3 regions of the Caldanaerobius polysaccharolyticus DSM 13641 genome follow, and region 2 is predicted to be linked to each of the others. Evidence: riboswitches for the same ligand, from Rfam matches in the RefSeq annotation. Region 2 holds a riboswitch; each other region holds the start of a gene.
The links. A riboswitch is a leader RNA that binds a small molecule or an ion and turns the genes downstream of it on or off. The one in region 2 is predicted to bind S-adenosylmethionine.
Positions count from the first base shown of each region.

Region 1: linked by a shared signal. The riboswitch ahead of CALPO_RS13640 (homoserine dehydrogenase) and the one ahead of CALPO_RS0104220 (methionine ABC transporter ATP-binding protein) in region 2 are both predicted to bind S-adenosylmethionine.
Region 3: linked by a shared signal. The riboswitch ahead of CALPO_RS0101950 (homocysteine synthase) and the one ahead of CALPO_RS0104220 (methionine ABC transporter ATP-binding protein) in region 2 are both predicted to bind S-adenosylmethionine.

Region 1 is NZ_KE386495.1:360,309-363,556, reverse strand. Features, by position in the region: gene CALPO_RS13645 (polysaccharide deacetylase family protein) at 1-633, opposite strand, end outside; gene CALPO_RS0108160 (S-ribosylhomocysteine lyase) at 903-1,346, shown strand; SAM riboswitch class I at 1,387-1,488, shown strand; gene CALPO_RS13640 (homoserine dehydrogenase) at 1,568-2,548, shown strand; gene CALPO_RS0108150 (LacI family DNA-binding transcriptional regulator) at 2,552-3,248, shown strand, end outside.
Region 2 is NZ_KE386494.1:664,835-668,082, reverse strand. Features, by position in the region: gene CALPO_RS0104225 (methionine ABC transporter permease) at 1-438, opposite strand, end outside; gene CALPO_RS0104220 (methionine ABC transporter ATP-binding protein) at 419-1,444, opposite strand; SAM riboswitch class I at 1,498-1,596, opposite strand; gene CALPO_RS0104215 (hypothetical protein) at 1,746-2,249, shown strand; gene CALPO_RS0104210 (DUF2156 domain-containing protein) at 2,225-3,103, opposite strand; gene CALPO_RS0104205 (class I SAM-dependent DNA methyltransferase) at 3,221-3,248, shown strand, end outside.
Region 3 is NZ_KE386494.1:205,616-208,863, forward strand. Features, by position in the region: gene argC (N-acetyl-gamma-glutamyl-phosphate reductase) at 1-877, opposite strand, end outside; SAM riboswitch class I at 1,169-1,275, shown strand; gene CALPO_RS0101950 (homocysteine synthase) at 1,359-2,630, shown strand; gene metX (homoserine O-acetyltransferase MetX) at 2,636-3,248, shown strand, end outside.

The DNA of each region.
Region 1 (3,248 bases), on a different contig from region 2:
TACATTCCAGTATATTATGCGAAGGCCAAAGTCTTGGCATGCGATTTTTAAGCTGTCGCTGACAGATCCGTAAGGTGGCCTAAACAGGGTAACCTTTTGACCTGTTATTTTGTGAATTAAAAGCGAAGAACGCCATAACTCCCTTTTTATTTCTTCCTGTGACATCTTGGCCATATCTCCATGGCTATAGGAATGAGTGCCGATTTCGAACCCGTTGTCGGCTATCAGTTTGACGAGGCCAGGATTTTTTTCGACATTTTCACCGGTTAAAAAGAACGTGGCTTTAGCGTTGTATTGTTTTAATATTTCAATGTATTTTGCGGTATAGGCGTAGCTGGGCCCATCGTCAAAAGTGATGGCGATGTTGTTTTCACTATTTGGGTGCGAACCTAATAATTTAGGTATTTGCTGTAACCTTGGCCCAAACATTAGCTCTCTTAACTTTGCCTCATCATCGGGTGTTGCGCTCTTTTCCTTAGGTATTTCCACTTTTTTCAGAGGGATTGCTTTTTCCTCCTCTTTGACATTGTTTATTACCGGCATATTGCTTGGATTTTGAGAAATCCTCTGAGAGGATGAGGTGATGCCTAAGGTAAATAGCAACAATAGAATTACGGTGATTTTCTTTATCATTGTAACACTCTCCAGTAGTTTGCCTTTCTGATGAGATTATATCAAAACAGCCTGCTAAATGAGTTAAGGCAATATTATTATTGTGTTACAAATGTATTAAATAGCTGTTATTATGGTATTTTTCAGCCCATAGTGATATAATAAGTTAGCGTTGTAATTCCACTAGGGGTGCTCGCAAGAGCTGAGAGAAAGGTGCGTCCTTAATGCTAATAGAGATGTGGTTAAATTGATAGATATATGATAAAATTGTAGTGATAGGAGGGATCGCCATGGAGGTTAAAGTGGAGAGTTTTCAATTAGACCATAGAACTGTCAAAGCTCCGTATGTGAGAAAAGCCGGGCGGTTGGTGGGACCTAAAGGCGATGTGATAGCTAAATACGATATAAGGCTTGTTCAGCCCAATATGGATGCAATACCCACAGGGGGGCTTCATACCCTGGAGCATTTGTTTGCTGTTTATTTCAGGGATTACATGGAAGGTATAATAGATATATCGCCTATGGGTTGTCGTACAGGATTTTATATGATCAAATTCGGCGATACGCCGGAAAAGGAAATTGAAGGTGTGTTGAAAAAGGTCCTGGAAAGGATTATAAACACAAAGGAAGAAGAAGTACCAGCTACCAACGAAGTTCAGTGCGGCAATTACAGAGATCACTCTTTATTTACCGCTAAAGAATACGCCAAAGAAGTGCTTGAAAAGTTGCAATAAAAAGTTTATACTTTAATGAGACAATTGAATATAAAAGCTACTCTTATCGAGAGCGGTGGAGGGACTGGCCCGATGAAACCCGGCAGCCGGCACATAAGTGCGTCTGGTGCCAAATCCTGCAGGGAAACCTGAGAGATGAGAGGATAGCTTTGCAAGAAAAAGCTCTCTTCATCATCGAAGGGAGCTTTTTTAAATAATAAATTCTTTCAGGAGGTTTTGCGATGAGGATTGGAGTGGGGCTTTTAGGTTTTGGCACGGTGGGTTCAGGGGTATACAGGCTTGTTGAACTGAGAAAGCAAAACATGAGAGATAAAATGGGATGTGATGTATTTGTAAAAAAAGTACTGATAAGAGATCCTAAGAAAACAAGAGCCGTGCCATTAAACGACAGTTTATTTACCACAATAGCCGATGATATTCTCTCGGATGATGGTGTAAATTTAGTAGTAGAAGCTATTGGTGGCGTTTACCCTGCGAGAGAATACGTGGAGAAGGCTATAAAGAGCGGGAAGGATGTAGTAACAGCCAACAAAGAATTAATAGCAAAACATGGTAGAGAGCTTTTGCAATTGGCCAAGTCCTATGGGGTGGATTTAAGGTATGAAGCTACAGTGGCGGGAGCTATACCGGTGATACGTCAGGTAAGGCGTTTTAAAATCACCGACGAGATTGATTACATAGGAGGTATATTAAATGGCACGTGCAACTATATACTTACGCAGATGGAACTCAATAAATGGGATTATGGTACAGCCCTTAAAGAAGCCCAGCGCTTAGGATATGCCGAAAGCGATCCATCTTATGATGTACAGGGTTACGATTCGCTGTTTAAACTTATGATACTCATAAGGGAGGTGTTTGACATTGATATGGATGTAAAAGACATAGAGGTAGAAGGTATAGCCGGTATTTCTAAGAAAGATGTAGAAAAGGCCAAAGCAAGAGGTCAAAGGATTAAACTCTATGCGTGGGCTAAAAAGAATGGCGATGAAATAAATGCAGGCGTTAAGCCGGAGTTTTTTCCTGTTAACAGCCTTTTTGGACAGGTAAACGGGGTAGAAAATGCTGTAGTGATAAAAGGGGATGGTTTTGGACAGCAGTTTTTTGTAGGATATGGAGCCGGACAGATGCCCACAGGTGACGCAGTGCTTTCTGATATAGTGGATATTTTGGGCAAGTACGAGCGTACTGCAAAGGGATAAATGTTGCAATCCCTTTATTTTTTTTGTAATATATATGTAAAAGATCAGACAACGTTTACTGCAAAGGGGGTAATCCATATTGTAAATATAAAAACTATAGCTAAAGAGGCAGGGGTCTCGGTTTCTACGGTTTCTAAGGTGATAAATGGATACGAAGACATAAGCGAACAAACCCGGGAAAAAGTTATGGAGGTAATAAAACGTTTTAATTACCAGCCCAATCAGATTGCCCGGGTATTGTGTACCAAAAAGTCCTGGCTTATCGGATTGCTTTACGATGTCTGGAGGGATTATGAGAACGAATTTTTTAATGAAATAATAATGAGCTTTAAGCGTACTGTGGAAGAGCAAGGGTATAATATACTCTTTTTAAATGTGTACAAGATTAAAAAGGAAAACATATCTTATGTCAGTTATTGTGAACAGTACAGCTTAAATGGGATTTTGGTAATTGGGTTTAAGGATGACGATCCGTATATAAAAGAGCTTATCGTCAGGGAAATACCTTGTATAGGCATAGATATTCCTATAAGTGGGAAAAAGTGCGGCTATGTAACCTCTGACAATTACGGTGGCGTTATAAAGGCAGTGGATTACCTGGTACAACTGGGACATAAAAAGATCGGCTTAATAAACGGCGCTGCGGATATATACCCTGCAAAGGAACGTTATAAGGGCTTTATGTACGCTATGAAAAAGC
Region 2 (3,248 bases):
AGGTAGCAGTACTTTGAATATGATCTGGGGGATGGACGCGCCCATGGAGAGAGATGCTTCTATTACGCCCCAGTTTACTTCTAGTAGAGAACTCTCTATCACCCTGGCTACAAAAGGAGTTGCAGATAAAGCCAGGGGCACGATAGCCGCGGTGGTACCTATGGTAGTGCCCACAATAAAGCGGGATATAGGAAATATAGCTATCATCAGTATAATAAAAGGCACGGACCTGGCCGTATTGATGATAACTCCCAGCACACTGTTGAGGCGAGGTTTCTCCCATATGTTGCCTTTTCGAGTTATTACCAGGATAATCCCCAGTGGTGCTCCAAAGAGAACGGCAAAAAGAGTTGAGAAAAACACCATGTATACGGTTTGGATCAAAGAGGGAGCTATGATTTGGTACAGATTTACGAACTCATTTATTATGCTGTTCATCGGTTAACACCTCTACCTTTAGGCCCTTTTCTTTTAAGTATTGGAGGGAAGAGGAGACCCCCTCAGCATCGCCTGATACCTTTACAAGAAGCTTACCTATGGATATGTCCTTGACGTTGTCAATAGTTCCTCTGATTATGTTGACGTCCACGCCGTATTTTCTGATCATGTTAGATATTACCGCTTCTGATGTAGCAGTACCCGTAAAACTGATTTTTATAAATTTTTCTCCGGGTTTTTCTAAAATCTTTATGTCTTCGGGCAGATTAGCGGTTATATCTTCAATAAATGCCCTGGTGGTCTGCGTTGAAGGATTGGTAAACAGATCTACTACATCTGCTTGCTCTATTATCTTTCCGTTCTCGATGACGGCTACTTCATCGCAGATTTCCTTTATGACGTCCATTTCGTGGGTGATGACTATGATTGTTATGCCGAACTTTTTGTTGATCTCCTTCAGCAGCTTGAGTATAGACCTGGTCGTCATGGGATCCAATGCGGACGTGGCTTCGTCGCTTAGAAGTAAGCGGGGGTGATTGGCCAATGCCCTGGCTATACCTACTCTTTGCTTTTGTCCGCCACTTAATTGGGAAGGATAACTATAAGCTTTTTCTTCTAAGTCCACCAGGCGCAACAGCTCATGTACCCTGTCCTTTATCTTGTCCTTAGGGTAATTGGCTATCCTAAGGGGGAAGGCCACGTTTTCGTAGACGGTAGCGTTGGACAACAGGTTAAAGTGCTGAAAAATCATCCCTATTTTTTTGCGCATCTCCCTCAGTTGTTTTTTATCCAGCGCTGTGATGTCTATATCGTCGATATATATACGGCCTTTTGTAGGTTCTTCAAGCCGATTTATACATCTTACCAATGACGATTTGCCGGCGCCGCTTAGACCTATTATACCGAATATGCTTCCGTCTTTGATAGTGAGGCTTATGTCGTCTAATGCTACAACTTTTTGACCACCGGTGTCGTATACTTTAGATAAGTTCTGGATTTTTATCATTTCGTTCACCCGTCTTTCCGCATCAAAAAAACCTCTTCGAGAGAGGCTTTACTCTCTCATCTTTCAGGGAGATCCCTGCAGGATTTGGCACCGTGCTTAAAGCCGGTTGCCGGGCTTCATAGGGCCAGTCCCTCCACCACTCTCGATAAGAGTTCTCACTATTTAGATAGATTTTATATAGATTTATGGTACAAGTATATTAAAAATTATTTAATATGTCAACATAAAATTTATTTAAAAAATAGTGTTTTTATTGACTCGAACACAAGTTCGATATATAATATACCTGAGGTGGTAAGGAGTGTTAAACTTTCCTGTAAAAGCCGATGAAATATGCGCGGTGGTGCCAGAACCCTGTAAAGGAAGGGCTTGCGTCAAGATTATAGACAATAACGGAACAGGGTATACGGTACCTTGCAGGGTTGTTTATGTTCTCAAATACATGGCGTGGTATTTTGCCAGGGATTTGAGTGCTCTGAGAGTCGAGTGTAGCAATATAACGGGAAAAAAGCTATACCTACCCATACCTTTTAGCAGAGACATAATAATGGTTCCCCTTAAAATGCGCGGGGAACGTGGCATAGGTGAAAAGACAGGATATATAAATTACTGCCAGGTGGATATGGCTAGACTTAAGGGCCAAACTATATACCTGCGTAGCGGTGTACATATAGATTCTTGCAATTCTGCGGATACGGTGTACAGGCATTTAAAAGCTGCTGAAACTGTTCTTTACCATATGTTCGGCCGTGATGTTGTTGTCAGAGAAAAAAGCAGAAGTTACATTTGTCCCCTGTACTTGTAGACCATCTTTACGGGATGATAGGATTGTTTAGCTCTCCTCAACCCGGGTATACCCATATCCTGCTCTCTATTGATATAAGGTATGGAAGCCCATGCGGTCTCTGCGAAGCATTGGTTTATAAAGGCATATAGATCAGGTATATCCGGGTTGGCCTTTTCTATATGCACTACGGCTGTATCAGGGTTGAGCAATTCGCCAAAGGTATAACCTTGTATTTCTCCTTGTATTTTTACTACAATACCTTTTACATCGAATATTTCGTAATTTTCAAAAAAGGTCTTTATAGAGTGAAATTCCTCCAATAGGCCAGGGTTTTGCTGGAGGTCTTTGTCCTCAAGCCACTTTTCTGTAAAGCTCAAACATTCTGCGACATGATTTTTGCTTAGGTTTTCCACAGTGTAATTGTACAGCTTTTTAAAGCGGTTTACGTGGTTTTTCTTCGAATGGTATTTTCGCCCGGATAAGTTTATGAGGTCACTGGTGTTGTACACGTAGTCGCTGTTGTCCTCGTCTAGGACCATGTTCACATTAAAAAGTTCTTTTATTTTTTTTGCCATATGTTCTGGAAAACGCTCAAAGAATACGCTTAATCCTTCTTTGGCGTATCGTTCCCATAATTTTTCAAGGGCTTTTATGGTGTTGGATTCATCGCCTACTGGGGGCAGTATGGTGATGGCGTCTTTTTGAGATACAAGGCAAAGGCAATCTTGAATTACTTCGTAGTGAAGGTTGTAGCGGTGATTCCACATATAAAGGTTTGTAAAGGTGTATTCGGAGATCTGCGGAGGGTATTTTTTGAAGAAAAAATCCAGGATATTTTTGTCTTCTATGTGTAATAATTTCAATAATCTCACCCCATGATAATGATGTTCAAAGTATCCAACCACTGATAATCATTATAGCATAACATGATGTTGCAACAAAATTATTTATATTGTAGAATGAGTTTATAAAATGCACGAGGTGATATGATGTACGAACAGTTTGCTAGGTTTTATG
Region 3 (3,248 bases), 460 kb from region 2:
GGCAGTTGTTTGACCCATAGGTATCCTTTGTACGGGGAAACTGCCCTTCATCCAGTACCTTGACGAAAAATTCTTTGCTGTAAAATTCCCTGTAAGCCTCTCTTACCGTAGATAATGTAACGTCATCTTTTATATCACAATAGATGGTGCTCAAAATTCCTCTTGTCATAGGCACAAGATGAGGTATAAAAGTCACTTTAACATCGTTTCCTGAAAGATAACTTAACTCCTGTTCAATCTCTGGCGTATGCCTGTGATGTGTAACGCCATAGGCCTTTACGCTCTCATTGCATTCTGTGTACAGGTTATTGAGGGTTGGATTATGACCTGCACCAGATACCCCCGATTTAGAATCAATGATTATACCTTCCGCTTTTATAAGCCCGCACCTTAGCCCAGGAGCCAGTCCCAATATCACACTGGTGGGATAGCATCCAGGGTTAGCCACTACGTTGGCCCCTTTCAGCTCTAGCCTGTGTATCTCCGGAAGGCCATATACTCTCTTTATCCGCTGGTCAATAGGAGGAACAGGTCCATACCACTTCTCGTATACAGAAAAGTCATTAAAGCGAAAATCTGCACTTAAATCTATGAGCTTTTTATGCTTTGCTACAACCTCATTGGCCAGTTCATGGGCATGGCCATTGGGCAGCGCCGAGAAAATCACATCGGATTTTTTTATAATGTCTTCTTTATGTAATTCTTCAAATTTCATACCCACATACCCTTTTAAACTGGGATACAGATCGCTGTAGTCTTTATCTTTATAGTTATAAGACGTAACGCTTACGATCTCTACTTCGGGATGCAAAGCCAGTAACCTTATAAGCTCTACCCCTGTATATCCAGAAGCTCCTACGACGCTTGCTTTTATCATATCTACCCCCCTTTCTTTTTTACTTCCTATAAATTGTATAACAATCTCTGTTTCAATACAATAACTTTTGATTTAATATTTATACATAAAATAGACGTCAATACAGGGACAAAGGACATCATTTTCGCATAATTAATAATTATTATGTATAATAATTCATCGTTTATTACATTATACTCGCTAATGAATAAAAATGCAATATTTTTTACCATTAAATTTTGGCTATTGCGTTAATTCAATTTGTATGCTATAATTTCCGTAATTAAAAAATAAAATAATCAGTAAAAAAACCTCTTATCAAGAGTGGCGGAGGGACTGGCCCGATGAAGCCCGGCAACCGGCACGTTGGTGCGACTGGTGCCAATTCCTGCAAAACGATGAGTTTTGAGAGATGAGAGGGGGTACATAGAGTATGCGCCCTCTTCTCATTAGAAGAGGTTTTTTAATGCCTATTTTACAATTATAAGGAGGAATCTGCTCTATGAAATTTGACACACTGGCATTGCACGCAGGGCAAAAACCCGATCCAACTACCGGTTCTCGGAGCGTGCCTATCTATCAGACTACATCGTACGTGTTCAACAGCCCAGAGCACGCAGCAAACCTCTTCGGTTTAAAGGAAGAGGGCAATATATATACAAGAATTATGAATCCAACGGTAGACGTCTTTGAAAAGAGAATAGCCGCTTTGGAGGGCGGTGTAGGAGCTCTTGCTACCTCTTCAGGGATGGCAGCTATCACTCTTTCAATACTCAACATCGCTTCAGCAGGAGACGAAATCGTAGCCTCCACCAACCTGTACGGGGGCACCCACACTCTTCTAGCGAATACATTGCCTAAATTTGGCATTAAAACGGTATTTGTAGACCCAGAAAGACCTGAGGAAGTAAAAAATGCCATAAATGAGCGAACTAAAGCCATATTCGGTGAGATCATCGGCAATCCCAAAACAGATATTTTTGATATAGAAACCTATGCTCAGATCGCCCATGAAAACCACATACCGTTGATAATAGACAATACATTTGCCACCCCTTACTTATGCAGACCTTTTGAATTTGGAGCAGACATAGTCGTGCATTCTGCCACGAAATTTATCGGCGGTCACGGGACTTCTATAGGCGGCGTCATCGTGGATTCAGGCAAATTCAACTGGGATAACGGTAAATTCCCCGAATTGGTAGAACCTGACCCAAGCTATCATGGCTTAAGCTATACCAAGAGCTTTGGCAAAAGCGCTTATATTGTAAAAGCGCGGGTGCATCTTATGAGAGATATAGGAGCGTGTTTGAGCCCATTTAATGCCTTTTTGTTGCTGCAAGGGCTTGAGACGTTATCGTTGAGGATGCAGAGGCATTGTGATAACGCTCAGAAAGTCGCCGAATACCTTTACAAAAGCCCTTATGTAAATTGGGTAAATTACCCAGGATTACCTGACAACAAATACCATAACTTGGCTCAAAAATACATGCCAAAAGGTTGTGGTTCTGTTTTCACTTTTGGAATAAAAGGGGGACTGGAAGCAGGCAAAAAATTTATAAGCAGCGTTAAGCTGTTCTCCCACCTAGCCAACGTAGGTGACGCCAAATCCCTTGTCATACATCCTGCCAGTACAACTCATCAGCAGCTTTCAGAGGAAGAACAACTGGCATCAGGCATTACAGCGGATACGGTAAGGTTATCCATAGGCATAGAAGACATAGACGATATAATCGAAGACCTGGATCAGGCATTAAGAGCATCCCAGGGGTGAAGCCCATGATCGTAAAAAAGAGGTACCTCCACCTCACTAAGGACGAAATTGCTTTTACCACTGAAAGCGGCTACACCTTTGATGAGCTCACAATAGCATATGAGGTATACGGAAAACCTGATATATACAAAAACAACATCGTGCTTGTACTACACGCCTTGTCAGGGGACAGCCATGCTGCTGGCAGGTATTCAGAGGACGACAAAAAACCAGGTTGGTGGGATGGACTCATAGGGCCAGGCAAGTACATTGACACTGAAAAATACTGCGTGATCTGCTCCAACGTCCTGGGAGGATGCCAAGGTACCACAGGCCCATCGTCTATTAACCCTCGAACAGGAAAACCATACGCTTCTGACTTCCCTGAAATCAATATAAGGGATATGGTCAGGGTGCAGAAAATACTGTTGGACTATCTTGGGATATCCCATTTAAAAGCCGTCATAGGTGGTTCTATGGGAGGAATGCAAGCGCTGGAGTGGGCTGTTACTTATCCCACCATGATGGATAAAACCATTGTGATAGCAGCAACCCCTGTGCTGTCTCCATTTAACATAGCTTTTAATTACATTGGAATTACTGCAATATTAAATGATCCTAACTGGAACAACGGTTATT